2 regions of the Paenibacillus sp. FSL R10-2796 genome follow, and region 1 is predicted to be linked to the other one. Evidence: riboswitches for the same ligand, from Rfam matches in the RefSeq annotation. Region 1 holds a riboswitch; the other holds the start of a gene.
The links. A riboswitch is a leader RNA that binds a small molecule or an ion and turns the genes downstream of it on or off. The one in region 1 is predicted to bind S-adenosylmethionine.
Positions count from the first base shown of each region.

Region 1 (8,185 bases):
TCCATAATTTAGATTATGGAGTGCTCCCTCTTTTTTTCTCGAGAAATTTAGTCAAGATCTATATTAAACCAAGCCTCAAGCTCTTTGATCTTGGCCTCAATTTTCTCTTCTAGCTCTGCAACAGTGTCTGCTGCAATAATGTCACCTTCAACCATGGCGAAAGGCATTAAATAACACTCTCCACAATTGTTCAGACATCCGTATTCAATAACATCATAATCTGGATTTTCCTCCAGCTTATGCATTAGCTTGTCTGTTCCGTGACCCATGTTGCTGGAACAAAATTCAATAATTGGTCTCATGATGATCTCCCTATTCCGCCTAACCATTTTATTTTTTAACTTTTTGTACTATAATGAACTTACGAAAGGAGTGATTGAGAAATGAGTGAGAATGCACAAAGCACCGAAATGTATGATGAAGTACTAGAAGTGCTGGATAAGCTTCGTCCGTTCCTGCAGCGCGATGGCGGTGACGTAGAACTGGTCGATGTGGAAGACGGCATCGTTAAGTTGAAACTTATGGGTGCCTGCGGCAGCTGCCCAAGCTCCACGATCACCTTGAAAGCCGGGATTGAACGCGCCCTCCTTGAAGAAGTAGAAGGCGTTGAAGAAGTAGTTCAAGTATTCTAAATCCCGTTCAATAACCCTCCCGATTCTCCTGTAAAGGAGATCGGGATTTTCTTATTATAGAGGATTTAACATTCTCTCACAACCTTAGAACATAAAACCCGCAAGCCAACTTGGCTGCGGGTTCTTGTTATGACTATAGACGAATTTAGCTTCATTCCTTAAAACGCTGGAATGATCGCACCTTCGTACTTTTCTTCGATGAAAGCTTTAGCTTCTGGAGAATTCAGGGCAGCAACCAGCTTTTTGATGGCTTCGGAATCTTTATTGTCTTGACGGGTTACCAAAATGTTAGCATAAGGGGAATCTACACCCTCGATGAACAATGCATCTTTAGTTGGCACAAGACCAGCGTCTAGTGCAAAGTTCGTGTTGATCAAAGCAAGGTCTACCTCATCCAGTTGACGTGGGAGCATAGCAGCTTCCAACTCAATGATGTCGAGATTTTTCTTGTTTTCAGTGATATCTGCTTTTGTTGCAGCAATGTTTGTATCATCTTTCAAGGTAATCAGACCATTTTTTGCAAGTAGGATTAGTGCACGGCCACCGTTAGTAGCATCGTTCGGAATGGCAACTTTTGCACCATCAGCCAACTCATCGATCGATTTGATTTTTTTGGAATAAGCCCCAAAAGGTTCAACGTGAACGGATGCAACAGAGACCAGGTCGGTTTTATTATTTTTGTTTTGGTCATCCAGATACGGTTGGTGTTGGAAAAAGTTAGCATCTAACTCCTTCTCATCAAGCTGCACGTTAGGTTGAATATAGTCAGTGAATTCTTTGATTTCAAGTGTAATTCCATCTTTTTCAAGCAATGGAGCAATAGCCTTCAAAATTTCAGCATGAGGAACAGGTGAGGCACCAATAACCAATTTCACTGGATCTTTAGTAGGTTCACTTGTTGCTTCTGCGTTTGGTGCTGTTGTAGCAGCCGAGCTCCCAGCATTATTAGATGCATTGTTGTTACCGCAAGCCGCAAGCACCGCAACCAGTGTCAGGCTAAAAAATGTAAGTAGTACTTTTTTCATTGTAAATCCCCCTCTAATCTATATTTTGTATTGAATAAGGATATATATGGATGTACCTTATTTCCGTGTGTAATGTTTTACGAGTCGGTCACCGGCCATTTGTAGCAATTGCACCAGTACGACAATAAATACTATAGAAACAATCATAATCTCCGTCTCATAGCGGTGGTAGCCGTAACGAATCGCCAAGTCACCTAATCCGCCGCCCCCAACCATACCAGCCATTGCTGTATAGGAGACCAGTGTAACCAGTGTGATCGTAACTCCAGCGAGCAGGCCTGGACGAGCTTCTGGCAAAAGCACACGCATAACGATTTGGTTCGTCGATGCTCCCATACCTTGTGCGGCTTCGATGACTCCGCGGTCTACCTCTCTTAACGACGTCTCTACCAAGCGGGCAAAAAACGGAGCTGCACCAATCACCAGAGGTGGAATCGTACCGAGTACACCAATGGAGGTTCCAACAACGGCTTTGCTGAAAGGAATTAGAGCCACCATCAAAATGATAAAGGGTACGGAACGTAGAATATTTACAAGTAATGATAAGACCGAGTAAGTTACTCTGATTACTATACTATTCGATTTCCCCCATAAATACAATAGAATTCCGAGTGGCAAACCAAGAATAATTGTGAACAATCCGGAAAAAAATATCATTTTTATAGTAGCAACCGTAGCATCCACCATTTCTTGCCAATTTAGATCTGCAAAATTCATTACGAAATCACCTCCACATCAAGGCCTTGAGCAATTAGCCTGGAGATCGTTACAGCAATCGCCTCAGCTGGCCCTTCGAACCGCACAATCATCTGTCCATAAGGCACATCTTTAATCGTTGAAATGGTACCATGTAAGATTGCAAAGCTTACACCCGTATCACGCACGACATCGGATAGTGCCGAGCCGTAAGTTTTTTCTCCGAAAAAAGTAATTTTGACAGCTTGAGAGTTATCCCCGGCAGCAGCATCAAGCGCCACTCGAAGAGGTCCTTCATTCTGTGTCTCACTGCGGATGAAATCGCGTGTAACCTCATGCTGCGGCTTGAGAAATACCTCTGTAACTTTGCCTTGCTCAACAATCCCACCACCATGAATGACCGCGACACGGTCGCAGATGCTCTGGATTACATGCATTTCATGTGTGATCAGCACAATGGTCAAATGGAATCTTTTATTAATATCGAGCAGCAGCTTAAGAATGGAGTCCGTTGTCTGGGGATCAAGCGCAGAAGTGGCCTCGTCACACAGCAGTACATCAGGGTCACTGGCTAGTGCCCGGGCGATGCCGACCCGCTGCTTTTGTCCTCCAGATAACTGAGAAGGATACTTACCTTTATGTTCTTCGAGCCCAACTAAAGCGAGCAAGTCTTTCACTTTTGTATCAATAGCTGTTCTAGATGTACCTGCAAGGCGCAGTGGAAAGGCAATATTATCGTATACGGTCGCCGAAGACAACAAATTGAAATGTTGAAAAATCATCCCAATCTTGCGCCGCTGTTCCTGCAACTGACCTTGGTTAAGACTGGTTAGCTCAACACCGTCTACCCAGACCTCTCCTTCTGTCGGACGTTCCAACAGATTAATGCAACGGATCAATGTACTTTTCCCGGCTCCAGAGTGGCCGATGACTCCGAATATTTCACCTTTCTCGATGGACAGATTCAATCCAGAAAGTGCTGTTGCCGCATTACTCCCTTTTCCATAAACCTTTGTTATCCCTTTTAGATTAATCAACTCTCGTCGCCCCCCCCTTTATACTTCACTTATTCTATACAAAAAAACCTCCAACGATCGATGCAGATCGCAAGAGGCTCTGTGGGTTTATTAAGACAATGCCTTCTCATCTGCCAACGACCGCAACCTGCGCCATTGTAGGAATTAGCACCATGACATTTGTACAACGCTTCCCGCGCTGGATACAAATCGGTTGCCGGGCTTCATCGGGCCTATCCCTCCGCCGCTCTCGATAAGATAAAGTTATGAAATTATATTTTTTCTGAAATCGTACATACTTTAATGCAAGCATAAGTATAGTGAGTTTATCTATTTTTGTCAAAAGGAAATATATTGAACAATTACGATTTTATGCTCTTTGCCTTGCTTATTTCCTTACGCAGCTGTTCATTGCTGTAGCTGAATGCCGCGATTAATGTCTTACAGTTCATTTCGAGCGATTGTTTTAAATCCTCAAGATGGCTATCCAGATCCTCGAGCTGAATTTTGTCATGCAGACCTTGGTGCCGCTGCCACAAATCATCCTGCATTTCGGAATTCATATAATGAATTTCAGCATTTCTGCGCTTGCGTAAATTCTCCAATGGATCGCGGTAGGAGTTCTTAATCTCTTCCAGTTGATCCGCTAATGCAGGATGCACATTCAATAATTGAAGCTGACGCAGCACTGTAAAGTAAGAAAAGTGCGTTTTTAATTTGGATGTTTTGAGATCATAAAAATGATTCAGTACCGTCCCAAGCTTGTCCAGAAGAGAGAAAACCCGGATAAAGCCATCTTTATAAAAATAAACATAACGTGCATAATCGCCCTGTTCCACCGGTGTCATATCATCCATATAACCCGCAATCACTAATTTCCGGTAAAAAGCGGCCGCGAACCAACTTTGCTCCAGTTCATCCAGAGAGGAAATCAGCCCACGTGTCCAAATCTCCAGCTTGCGGTATTCATGGTCATTATCCTCATGGGCACTCATTTCCTTGCGCAGCAATGCTGCAAAAGTGGCCATATTCTCCATCGCATCAGCCAACACACCGCTGTTCTTTCGAGGCGGCTCTCCAAGTAATACCCGCAGCATATCCCAGTCCTCCTAAAGTTTTGTTCAGCGTCTGCTTCCATGGACTGCTTCGTACAAAACTCGCGACGTAAGCATCGGCCAATCAGCTCCACGATATACCGATTTCCACTTTATTATTCCGCGGGTGAAGCACCTCTATCCACGGAGGGAATGTTCTACCAAGGCGGTGGAATCATTGGGTTCGTTACATTTTTTCCAGATACGACACTACTCGAGCGATTTAGCTGCCAGACTCTTACACTCATATAACATAAGACACCAAACAAACTGGCAATCAGCAAAATATGAGCCAAAGCGGCAAATATGTACAATCTTTCATTATCTAAGGTGTAAACCACAGCCGCCCCACTAAATACCTGCATCAAGCATAACAGCACTGCAGCTATACCTAGCGCTCTAAGCTCTGGATAATCCTTATGTTTCCAAAATGCTAAATGCCCGAGCAGCGCAGTAAGCATGAATAAGATTAAAGCCGCAATCCGATGCGTAAAAACAACACCTACTCCTCCGGAAAGCTCCGGAACCCATTCTCCATTACAAAGCGGCCAACCCGAACACCCGCCTTGTGAATCCGTATGACTTACAAAGGCTCCAATATACACGACAATATAAGAATAGATGGCAGTAAAACAGGTTAAATTGCGAAAAGCCTTACTTACGGGCTTCTTTTGAGCCTCCAGCTTATGATCATATTCACGTGCTTCATGCCATCTCTTGGTTCCAAGAGCCAACATCATAGCGCTCGAAAAGGCGATCAAAGAAAAACCCATATGCAACGCCATTACAGCAGCGGATTGGGATTTAATTACTGCAAGCGCTCCCATACCACCTTGAACGATGACGAATACTAAGGTCATAAATGCATATCCCAGCAAATCGCGCCGCGTACGGGCATAACGCCAAAAAGCAAACATCGAGGCAAGTGAGAATAACCCTGCCAAACCGCTAAACAAGCGATGGGTGTATTCAATCATCGAGCCTATAGTATAAGCCGGAATTAATTTTCCATGACAGAGCGGCCATTCATTTCCGCATTCCAAGCCCGATCCAGTCTTCGTCACTACCGCTCCTCCGAGTACAGCGAGGAACATGATAAGGCAAGTAAGATAACTAAGCCATTTCAACTGATTTGTCGTCAAAAATATCACCCGCAGTTTTTAGTAATGAAGAAGCAGCCAGACTTATATTTCAAAAAACCACCGCTTTGCACAAACAGGCGAAAGCGGTGGTTCCTTAGGAATTACTTTTGAAGGCTTTGATGCACTTGGACCGCTTTATCAAGGAAATTCTCAATCTCTTCACGGGATTTGCGCAATTTATTAACGAATCTAACCAATTCCCGTCCATCCGAATATGCGACGAAGCTTGGAATACCCATAATATTTTGTTCTTGGCTAACATCGCCCACGGCATCAACATCTACCTCAACCAGTGTAAGGCGGTCTGCATAAGCCTGCTCTACCTCTGGGATAAAAGGATCGATAAATTTACAATCCGAGCACCAGTCAGCCTTGAAGATGGCCACTGTTAATCGAGGTGATTGAATGGCTACCTGAAATTCAGCAGGAGAACTAATTTTGTCCATGATTTACTCAGTCCCTTCTTCAATATCTGTCTATTTTCTACTCTTTAAGTGAAGCAAAATGCAGTGTAGAAGTCAAACCTATTCTCTCATACGAACACGTGCAGGCTGTAACTTCATCAGCGGATTCAATAATTTTTGCAGCGCCCGCGGATAACTGGAGATTTCCTGTTTAGTCAGCACACCCAGCACAATAAGCAGTACTAGATAAATAACAACAACAGCTGCTCCTACAACAAGACAAGTGATCAGAAACGCCAAACGTGCAGGCATCAGATCCGTTAACAGAATCCCAGCTTCATTCAAGCCATAACCAATCCCGCCGGACACAAGTACCGCAATCGCGAAACCGCCCCAACGTTTGCCCATAATTTCAAATGGCACAATCGATTTCAGCATCCGTAAGTTAAGCAAAGTAATGACCACGAAACAAAGTGCTGTTGCACCGATAATTCCGTAGATGCCAAATACCTTACTAAGTAATAAGCTTGCCACTAATTTTACAATAATACCCGCTAACACATAATACATGGAAATTCGCGATTTGCCCATACCTAACAAAATAGAGTTCGTTGTCATCATCGTAATCTGAAAGATCGTACCTAAAGTAAGCATGGCTACGATACCACTGCCATCTAAACTACTGAATAAGAGGCCATTAACTGAATATGCAGCAACTACGAGTGATAGAACAATCGGTGCTCCTGTTAAAATAGAGATACGAAGCGCTAACGTCACTTGCCCTTTTAGATGTTTCTCATCCCGACGGGCATATGCAGCTGAAATAATTGGTATTAGTGAAGTGCTCAGTGCTATAGAAAGAACCGGCGGAATCCCGGCGACACTCTGTGCCCGACTCCCGAAAATACCCAAAGCACGTGTGGCATCAGCTACACCAACTTGTCCACTCAGTAACGGTACAATTAAAGATGTATCAATAAAGTTCACTACTGGAACCGTAACTGAAGATAGAACGATAGGAATGGATAATTTAAATATATCCTTATAAATTCCAAATAGAGGAAGCTTCTCTTCATTCGTTTCGTATAACGCAGTTTGCCCCTCACTACGCCGTAATTTCATAGCGTAATAGAGCATTACACCAAAAGCACCAACACTACCAAATACACTACCGAATGATGCACCAGCAGCCATCCACGTGTTGTCGTACCCTTTTTGTAACAATACAAATGCCAGAAGAACAGCGGTAGATACCCTCGCGATCTGCTCCACAATTTGAGAGATGCCACCAGCCATCATATTATTCCGCCCTTGAAAGTAACCACGCATCATTGCAATAGAAGGGAAGAGTAGGAGTGCCGGAGCTATGGCCCGGATCGCCAAAGTACTTTCAGGAACTTTTGCATATTCTGCATAATAAGGAGCACCTATGTATAACAATGCGCTCATAATTACGCCAACTACAACACCAAAGATTAATGCCGCCCGATACACCTGCTGAGCTTCATTTGGTCTATTCAGTGCATAACGCTCAGATACCATTTTACTTAATGTACTTGGAATCCCTGCTGTAGCCAGCGGTAATAACATTAAATAAACTGTGTTTGCCTGTGTAAATGAAGCATTACCAACATCATTAAATAAATGCTCCAGCGGCACCCGCTGGACAAGCCCGAGTACCCTTGCCACCAAAGCTGCAGCAGCAAGGATAAGCGTGCCTTTAACAAAAGACTCTTTCTTGGACAAACTCTTTCCCCTTCTTCACTGTTAAATTAAAACCGGGCGACCCATATAAAAAAGAGGACGACCATAATTACCTGCAACACGATTTTGACCAAGGTGCTGCTAAATAAGCCGAGTATGGAGCCAACACTTACCTTAGCAGCTTTAGACGGGGAAGATCCCACGATCAGTTCTCCAATAAAAGCCCCTAGAAATGGTCCAATGATAAGACCAAAAGCCGGAATAACAAAAGGTCCCAAGATCAGCCCTATCGTGCTCCCGATAATCGATGAACGTGAACCGCCAAATTTTTTGACACCCCACGCTCCTACAACATAATCAGCAACAAAAAGAACTACAACGATCAGTGTTTGAATAATCCAGAACCAAACCCCAAAGGGCTCAAAAGAAAAGAACCAGCCGTATACAAAAAAGGCAAGATAGATCGCTAACG
Region 1 is NZ_CP150178.1:6,150,608-6,158,792, forward strand. It holds gene NST58_RS27445 (YuzB family protein) at 48-302, opposite strand; gene NST58_RS27450 (NifU family protein) at 384-632, shown strand; gene NST58_RS27455 (MetQ/NlpA family ABC transporter substrate-binding protein) at 791-1,657, opposite strand; gene NST58_RS27460 (methionine ABC transporter permease) at 1,715-2,374, opposite strand; gene NST58_RS27465 (methionine ABC transporter ATP-binding protein) at 2,374-3,390, opposite strand; SAM riboswitch class I at 3,494-3,629, opposite strand; gene NST58_RS27470 (Cthe_2314 family HEPN domain-containing protein) at 3,732-4,466, opposite strand; gene NST58_RS27475 (heme A synthase) at 4,622-5,605, opposite strand; gene NST58_RS27480 (thioredoxin family protein) at 5,707-6,051, opposite strand; gene NST58_RS27485 (polysaccharide biosynthesis protein) at 6,130-7,755, opposite strand; gene NST58_RS27490 (DUF456 family protein) at 7,782-8,185, opposite strand, start outside.

Region 2 (8,185 bases), 3.2 Mb from region 1:
TGGTGTAAAAGGGATTGGTGAGAAAACCGCGCTGAAGCTGTTAACGGAATACGGTACAGTTGAAGGTGTAATTGAGAATCTTCACTTACTCCCTAAAGGTGTACGGTCCAAAATTGAAGCCGACCTTGATATGCTGCATCTATCAAGAGAGCTGGCTGAAATCCGTTGTGATGTGCCTGTGGTCTGTGAGCTGGCGGAAGCTTTATGGCAATTACAACGGGAAACAGCCGCGCGTAAATTTCAAGAACTGGAATTTGGCAGCCTGATGCATTTGATCGCTGAGGTGCAGGACGAACGGGGAATTGTACAGATTGAGTTAGGTGATCTGGGTTAAGAATAGTCTCCCTTCATGCAAAAAAGCATGAAGGGAGTTTTATTATTGTGATAGCGCTTCATCCAACGTATAATAAGGGCTGTTGATTGTTTTATTTTATATTAATTTTTATTTTCAAACTGGATGGCGGATTATTGCTTAATGGAGAAGGGAGATAGTTGCTATGAAGTTATTGGGAGCGATTGAAGCAGGCGGAACGAAGTTTGTATGCGGAATTGGTTATGAGGACGGTACCATTCTGGACCGAGTTAGCTTTCCGACAACAACACCGGAAGAAACGATGGGACTCGTAATCGACTATTTTAATGGGAAGAATGTAGAAGCTTTTGGTATTGGATCGTTTGGACCGATTGATCCCGTGCTGGACAGCCCTACTTATGGTTACATAACAACGACACCAAAACCTCACTGGGGACAATATAATTTGGTAGGTACAATGGCTGAGCAATTTAACGTGCCGATCGGTTTTGATACGGATGTGAATGGTGCAGCGCTTGCGGAAAGTAAATGGGGAGCGGCTAAAGGTCTGGACAGCTGCCTTTATATTACGGTTGGGACAGGCATTGGAGCGGGAGCAGTAGTTGGAGGTCAGATGGTGCATGGATTGTCTCATCCTGAGATGGGGCATATTCTTGTTCGCAGACATCCAGAGGACACGTTTGAGGGCTACTGCCCTTATCATGGCGATTGCCTTGAAGGGTTAGCCGCAGGTCCGGGGATTGGCAAACGCTGGGGACAACCAGCAGGCGAGCTGCCTGTTGACCATCCAGCTTGGGATATGGAAGCTCATTATCTTGCACATGCACTTATGAATTACGTGTTGATTCTGTCTCCCGAAAAAATCGTAATGGGCGGTGGTGTCATGAAGCAAAGCCACTTGTTCCCGCTAATTCGTACCAAGCTGCAGGAGCTGCTGAAGGGTTATGTTCAGCATCCAGCGCTCAATACCGACATCGATAATTATGTTGTGCCACCGCAGCTTGGAGATAATGCAGGACTTGCAGGTGCGATTGGACTGGCAACTTTAGCTTTGGCAAGGAACTAGTATAAAAAGATATTGACTGTTAGGAAATATATGGTATTGTGGATCTAACAGTATAGCATTTAATGAGGGAGCACCTCTTTCACGTTTATCGTGAGAGTGGTGCTTTTTTGCGTTTTCCGAGTCTGACAGTGTGGGATTCACATCAGCGAATAAGTAGCTCAGACCGGTAGGTATAGTGCTTGCTGAAGACTAGAAAGGCAGGGATGAATATGCAAATTGTATTTATGAATCGCTTATCCAGAATATCTGGGGTGGATCAAGAGGTGTTCGCTCAGCTATGGATTGGAGAGGAAGAAGGAGTGTGGAGCCTGGGCTGGCGTGATTTTTCAGGCGGTGAGGAAACACAGGAGCATTTGTGGTACGCGGGTGGTTCATGGAATGAAATGCTTTGTGTTTACAGGCATGAGCTGGCGGTGAAGATGGGGGATGGCTATCGGCCGTTGATTGATGGCGTATTTCATGAAGAAGACGGCCTTACCGGGCGTAATCAGGAGCAGCTAAGGCTGCAATATTACAGTGAATATAATGGGAACGAAGCTATATATGAGGAGTTATGTGCTTGGCGCCGCAGCCGAGCTTCTAGTGAACGGAAAGCCCCTTACATTCTTGCCAGCAATCGTTTGTTACGTTTGATAAGCACTTTCTTGCCGCATACACCAGAGGAGCTGCTGCAGATCCCTGGTGTAGGGGAAGGAAAGGTAGCCCAATATGGCACGGATTGGTTGGCTATAACCTCTACGGCTGCAAGGGAACATTCCTTTCCTTTGAATTGGGTACACCAAGAAATTGAGGAGGATTCTTTTGTATCCTGGCTCTATAAACAGAAAGAGGTCAAATATAAGAAACAGCTAGAAAGACTGCGATTACGGCGAATTCTGCTGCAAGGGATCGAGAATGGGTTAGGGTTAGAACAGCTTAAGGTGAACAGTGGAGTGAACCGTCGCGAACTGATTGAAGCGGTAGAGGAGCTGGAAAGAGAAGGTTATTGCGTGGAGAAACTGATCGAGGTAGAACTGAAAAATGTGCCGCAGAATGAGCAGGAGGCGATATGGAATGCCTATGCAGAGGTAGGAGATCTTTTTCTAAAGCCAGTGCTGCATAAGGTGTATGGGGAGGATTTTTCAGCAGCAGAAGGGCTGGATAGCTATTATGAACGTCTGCGGCTGATCCGCATTCGTTTCCGGCGGGAGCAAGCCACTAAAGTGGGCATGGCGACCAGTTTCTAGTAGCTTTTTATCATATCAAAAAGACGAAGGCTTCCTTACACCATAGGGTTAAAGGGCCTTCGTCTTGCCTATTCGTCCGTTTATTTTCATAGCCATTCTTTCTTGCGGAATACATACAGCATCCCACAGCCTAACGTCAACATTAGACCTATAACGGCAAAATAACCGTATTTCGTATGCAATTCCGGCATATGATCAAAGTTCATCCCATAGATTCCGGTAATTACGGTCAAAGGCATGAATATCGTTGTAATCGCGGTAAATACTCTCATAATTTCATTGGCGCGGTTGGCGATACTGGATTGGTAGGCCTCACGTAAGTTGCCCATGAGATCGCGGTACGTCTCAAAGGTTTCGGATATTTTAACTGCATTTTCATAAATGTCGCTAAAGTATTTCTGCAGCTGATCATCAATCAGACGGAGGTCTTTTTTATTCAGGGTATTGATAACCTCTTTCTGTGGTCCCAGCATCTTCTTTAACCATAAGATCTCACTTCGCAGACCGATAATCTCACTCAAATGAGATTTCTTGGTATGCATTAGAATATCCTCTTCAAGCTTCTCAATCCGGGCTTCAATTCGGTCACCTACGGAGAAATAATTATCTACGACAAGGTCGATAAGCAGGTAAAGGAATTGGTCGGGTTCGCTAACCTCTTGTTCCCATAACATGGGCTTCAGGACGCGTAGCTCGTGAATCTTTTGTTTCGTTACAGTAATAATATAATGTCTGCCCAAGAATATATTGAGCGCCCGCAGGAAGATTTCCTCATCATCAAAGCGGATGCTGTTTACAACAATAAAGTAATGACTTTCGTATATTTCGATCTTTGGACGTTGATCCTCTTCACTAAGGCAATCCTCAACAGCGAGATCATGCAGGTTGAACAGGGGCTGAAGCAGCTCCAAATCCTCCACATCTGCATCAATCCAATAGAACCCTTCTGTTGGGGGTGTCAATGTTTCATCAATTTCATCAATAGGTGTAAAAACCCCTGCATTCACCAGCCGGATTTTCATCTGATTCCACTCCTTCTATCCCCGGGTCTTCACCAGGGACTGCTAATTAAGCACAGAGAAAAAATCAGCTTGGCCGGCGTTACAATCAATACAAGAGGCCGAATGACGATTCGAGGGCATGAAGAAGAACTGCTCCCGCCGCCGGCAAGCTGATGATTATCCTGTGTGGTTGCTCATTCTGTACACTTAATTGCGAGCTCGGGTCGCCTTCCATTCTTCTTCTCACCTCTTCTTTTCGTTCAGGTATGAAATACTTGTCTAGTATAACAACGGAGTATGCCTCTTTCAAGCAAATTTATTGTTACTTTGAGGCTACTTCAGCATTGTATGGACTTGACGAAAAGGAGGTTCATGATTTAAAGTAAATTTTAAAGAAATTTAATTGAATACAGCTAAATCTTATCAAGAGCAGGTGGAGGGACTAGCCCTATGAAACCCGGCAACCGGCGTGTGAACGCACGGTGCTAATTCTTGCGGAACTTTGCTGACGACTAACCCTCGTCCAAAAGTTTCTGGCAGATGAGAGAGGCGCATATGACTGTAGATATGACCTTTCTCGTTTTCCGAGAAAGGTCTTTTTATTGTTCAGAAAGCCGCGATGTGACAACATAACCTAAATACAGTTAAGGAGTGGAAAGACAATGCCAATTAAAATTCCCGACAGTTTACCAGCAAAAGAAATACTATCCGGTGAAAATATTTTTGTGATGGATGATAGTTTGGCTTTCCATCAGGATATCCGTCCACTAAGGATTGCTATTCTGAATCTCATGCCGACTAAAGAAACGACGGAGACTCAATTGCTGCGTTTAATAGGAAATTCACCGCTACAGGTTGACGTTACCTTGCTGCATCCACGCTCACATACTTCTAAGAATACTTCTGCTGAGCATTTGAGAAGCTTTTACAAAACTTTTGACGAGATCAGCCACCGCCGTTTGGATGGTCTTATTGTTACAGGAGCACCCGTAGAGCAAATGGAGTTTGAGGAAGTATCCTATTGGGAAGAGCTAAAAGAGATTTTTGAATGGAGCAAGGATAATGTGACCTCGACCATGCATATCTGTTGGGCGGCGCAGGCAGGGTTGTATCATCATTTTGGTGTTCGTAAAGTGGCTTTGCCTGAAAAATGTTTTGGAGTATTCTCCCATACGATTAACCAAAATAACATTAAATTGCTGCGCGGCTTTGACGAGGTATTCCATGTACCGCATTCCCGTCATACCGATGTCTCCCGCGAAGATATTGAGAGCAATCCAGATCTGCAGATTCTGGCGGAATCCGAAGAAGCTGGTATGTATCTAGTAGCTACGACCGACGGCAAACAAATATTTGTGACCGGACATTCCGAATACGATCCATTATCCTTGAAATGGGAATATGATCGTGATTTGGAGAGGGGCATGGAGATGGCCTTGCCGAAACACTATTTCCCTAAAGATGATCCAGAACGAACACCTCCTGCAGTGTGGCGTGCACATGCCAACTTATTATTCTCTAATTGGCTCAATTACTATGTATATCAAGAGACACCTTACGATATCGACCCGATTGTTTATTAAGATCAGCGCTACATTACAATTTAGGAGGCATTTATCATGGACGACAAACTTAGGATTGAAAGCAGACTGGCACAAATAGGTTCACAAGAAGATCCGGCTACCGGAGCCATTAATTTTCCTATCTATAATGCTACGGCATTCCGTCACCCGAAGCTTGGGCAGAGCACAGGTTTCGATTATAGCCGTACCAAAAGTCCAACCCGTTCCGTACTGGAGAATGCGGCTGCGGAATTGGAGTCTGGTGATGCAGGTTTTGCCTGTAGTTCTGGGATGGCAGCTATTCAAACCATATTTACCCTGTTTGGGCAAGGCGATCACTTGATCGTTTCGCTGGATCTTTACGGCGGGACCTATCGTTTGTTGGAACGAATTATGTCCAAGTTTGGAATCACTGCTTCCTATGTAGATACGAATGATTTGGATGCGCTTGAGGCTTCACGCCTTCCAAATACGAAGGCGATATTTATTGAAACGCCAACGAATCCTTTGATGATGGTTACGGATATTGCAGCCGTTGCTACTTGGGCCCGTCATCATGGGCTGCTCACAATTGTAGACAATACACTGCTGACTCCATTTTTCCAGCGTCCTCTGGAATTAGGTGCGGACATTGTAGTCCATAGTGCTACCAAATATTTGGGCGGACACAATGATGTACTTGCTGGTCTTATTGTATCTAAAGGAGCTGAATTATCCTCTGAAATAGCGATTCTACATAACTCTATTGGCGCTGTGCTTGGGCCAACAGACAGTTATCAGCTGATGAGAGGCATGAAGACACTGGCCCTGCGTATGGAACGGCACGAGAGCAATGCGCTAGCAATTGCCCGCTATCTACAAGAGCATCCGGCGATTGCGGAAGTGTTCCATCCAGGCCTGCCGGATCATCCGGGATATGAAATCCAGAATCGCCAGTCCTCGGGCAATACCGGAATTTTTTCTTTCAAATTAAAAGATGCCAGATACGTAGAACCTCTGCTTCGTCATATCCGGCTTATTGCCTTCGCGGAGAGCCTCGGCGGGGTTGAATCGCTAATGACCTATCCTGCAGTACAGACGCATGCCGATATTCCTGTGGAAATTCGGAATGCGGTGGGTGTAGATGATCGATTGCTGCGCTTCTCGGTTGGCATTGAACATGCGGAGGATCTAATTGCTGATCTTGGTCATGCTTTGGAGGCTGCGCGGGCGGAAATCGAAACGAAGTAAAAGTAACGGCAACCCAGATCGGCACCGAATTGCTGGAAAATATCGAGGATCTATCTCAACGTTGATTTAGAGCTGGTGTTGGACGCAGGACGAAATAGAGCTGTCTCATAAGCCGGGAATTGGCTGCTGGGATAGCTCTTCTTTTTGGACTTTTTGCTATTGGACACAGCTGACCTTAGACACAGCATTATTACACATTTGGAATGTTAACGGACTCCACAGCAGCTATTGCGCTAAAAACCAGCCTTCATGAGTCTCTTGTCAAGGAATAGCGTGGCTGGAGTCCATAACTATGCTCCAAAGGCTAAATACTAACTAATAACGTCATCTGTGTCCGGCAGCCTCAAGGAATTTTGATTCACCGGGTGCAGGCAGCAATGTAAGGACTCTTTCTGCTGGATGGTATCTTGCTAAGAAAGTAAAAAGTTTTTCAAGCTGTTCAGATTGTGATACGATGAGGAAATGAACTGTTCATTTATTAAAATATAAGGTATAAGTTACATACTATACTTTATCCTTATGTTACTACGAGAAACGGTTGTTATCTCTAAAGGACGACAACGTTATTTTTCTTGTGATTTTGTGAATCTACCATATCCCTAAGGGTTTAAAAGGAGGATGCGAACGATGAGTACGATAGATCTTATTTTGGATAAAGCCCTGCGGGGTGACCGTCTCCAATTGGAAGATACCATCCGACTATTCGAGAGCAACGAAATTGAGAAAATGGGTGCTGCTGCAAACACTATTATGGAACGCTGGCATCCGGACCCGTTAGCCACATTTGTAATTGGCCGTAATATTAACTATACGAATGTATGTGATGTGTACTGCCGTTTTTGTGCTTTTTACCGCAGACCAGGCTCGGATGAAGGCTATGTGCTGCCAGATGAAACGATTTATCAAAAAATTGCTGAAACGATTGCTGTTAATGGTACAGAAATTCTTATGCAAGGTGGAACTAATCCTAACCTTCCATTTAGCTACTATACAGATATACTGCGCGGAATTAAGCAACGTTTCCCTGAGATTACAATGCACTCCTTCTCTCCTGCGGAGATTATGAAGATGAAAGAAGTATCAGGATTACCGTTGGAACAAGTGGTTCGTGAAATTCATGCTGCGGGTCTGGATTCCTTGCCAGGCGGAGGCGCAGAAATTCTTGATGACCGTACACGCCGCAAAATCAGCCGGCTAAAAGGCTCGTGGCGCGAGTGGATGGATGTAATGCAGACAGCACATAAAGTGGGTATGAATACAACAGCAACAATGGTGATTGGGCTTGGAGAAAGTATGGAAGAACGAGCTTTGCACTTACTACGTGTACGTGAGGCTCAGGATGAGTGTATTGCCAACAAATATGATTCTGAAGGTTTCTTGGCCTTTATCTCATGGACATTCCAGCCGGACAATACCAACCTGAAGCTGGACAGACAAACGCCTGAGGAATATCTGAAGACGGTAGCGATCAGCCGCCTTGTGTTGGATAATATTAAGAACTTCCAATCTTCTTGGGTCACTATGGGGCCAGAGGTCGGCAAGCTCTCCTTGCAATATGGCTGCAACGATTTCGGCAGCACAATGATTGAAGAGAACGTAGTATCTTCTGCGGGTGCGACTTACAAGGTAAACATCGAGTCGATTACTCAGCTGATTCGCGAAGCAGGCAAAGTTCCAGCACAGCGGAATACACGTTATGATATTCTGCGGGTGTTCGATGATCCTAATGCGAAGATTGATAATGATTTTGTAATGCAGAACTAATATATATTAATTATTAATCAACG
Region 2 is NZ_CP150178.1:2,072,266-2,080,450, forward strand. It holds gene NST58_RS09270 (5'-3' exonuclease H3TH domain-containing protein) at 1-334, shown strand, start outside; gene NST58_RS09275 (ROK family protein) at 498-1,379, shown strand; gene NST58_RS09280 (HRDC domain-containing protein) at 1,589-2,605, shown strand; gene corA (magnesium/cobalt transporter CorA) at 2,692-3,627, opposite strand; SAM riboswitch class I at 4,024-4,153, shown strand; gene metA (homoserine O-succinyltransferase) at 4,269-5,189, shown strand; gene NST58_RS09295 (PLP-dependent transferase) at 5,226-6,398, shown strand; gene mqnC (cyclic dehypoxanthinyl futalosine synthase) at 7,026-8,162, shown strand.
Region 2: another riboswitch for S-adenosylmethionine. It lies ahead of metA (homoserine O-succinyltransferase); the one in region 1 lies ahead of NST58_RS27465 (methionine ABC transporter ATP-binding protein).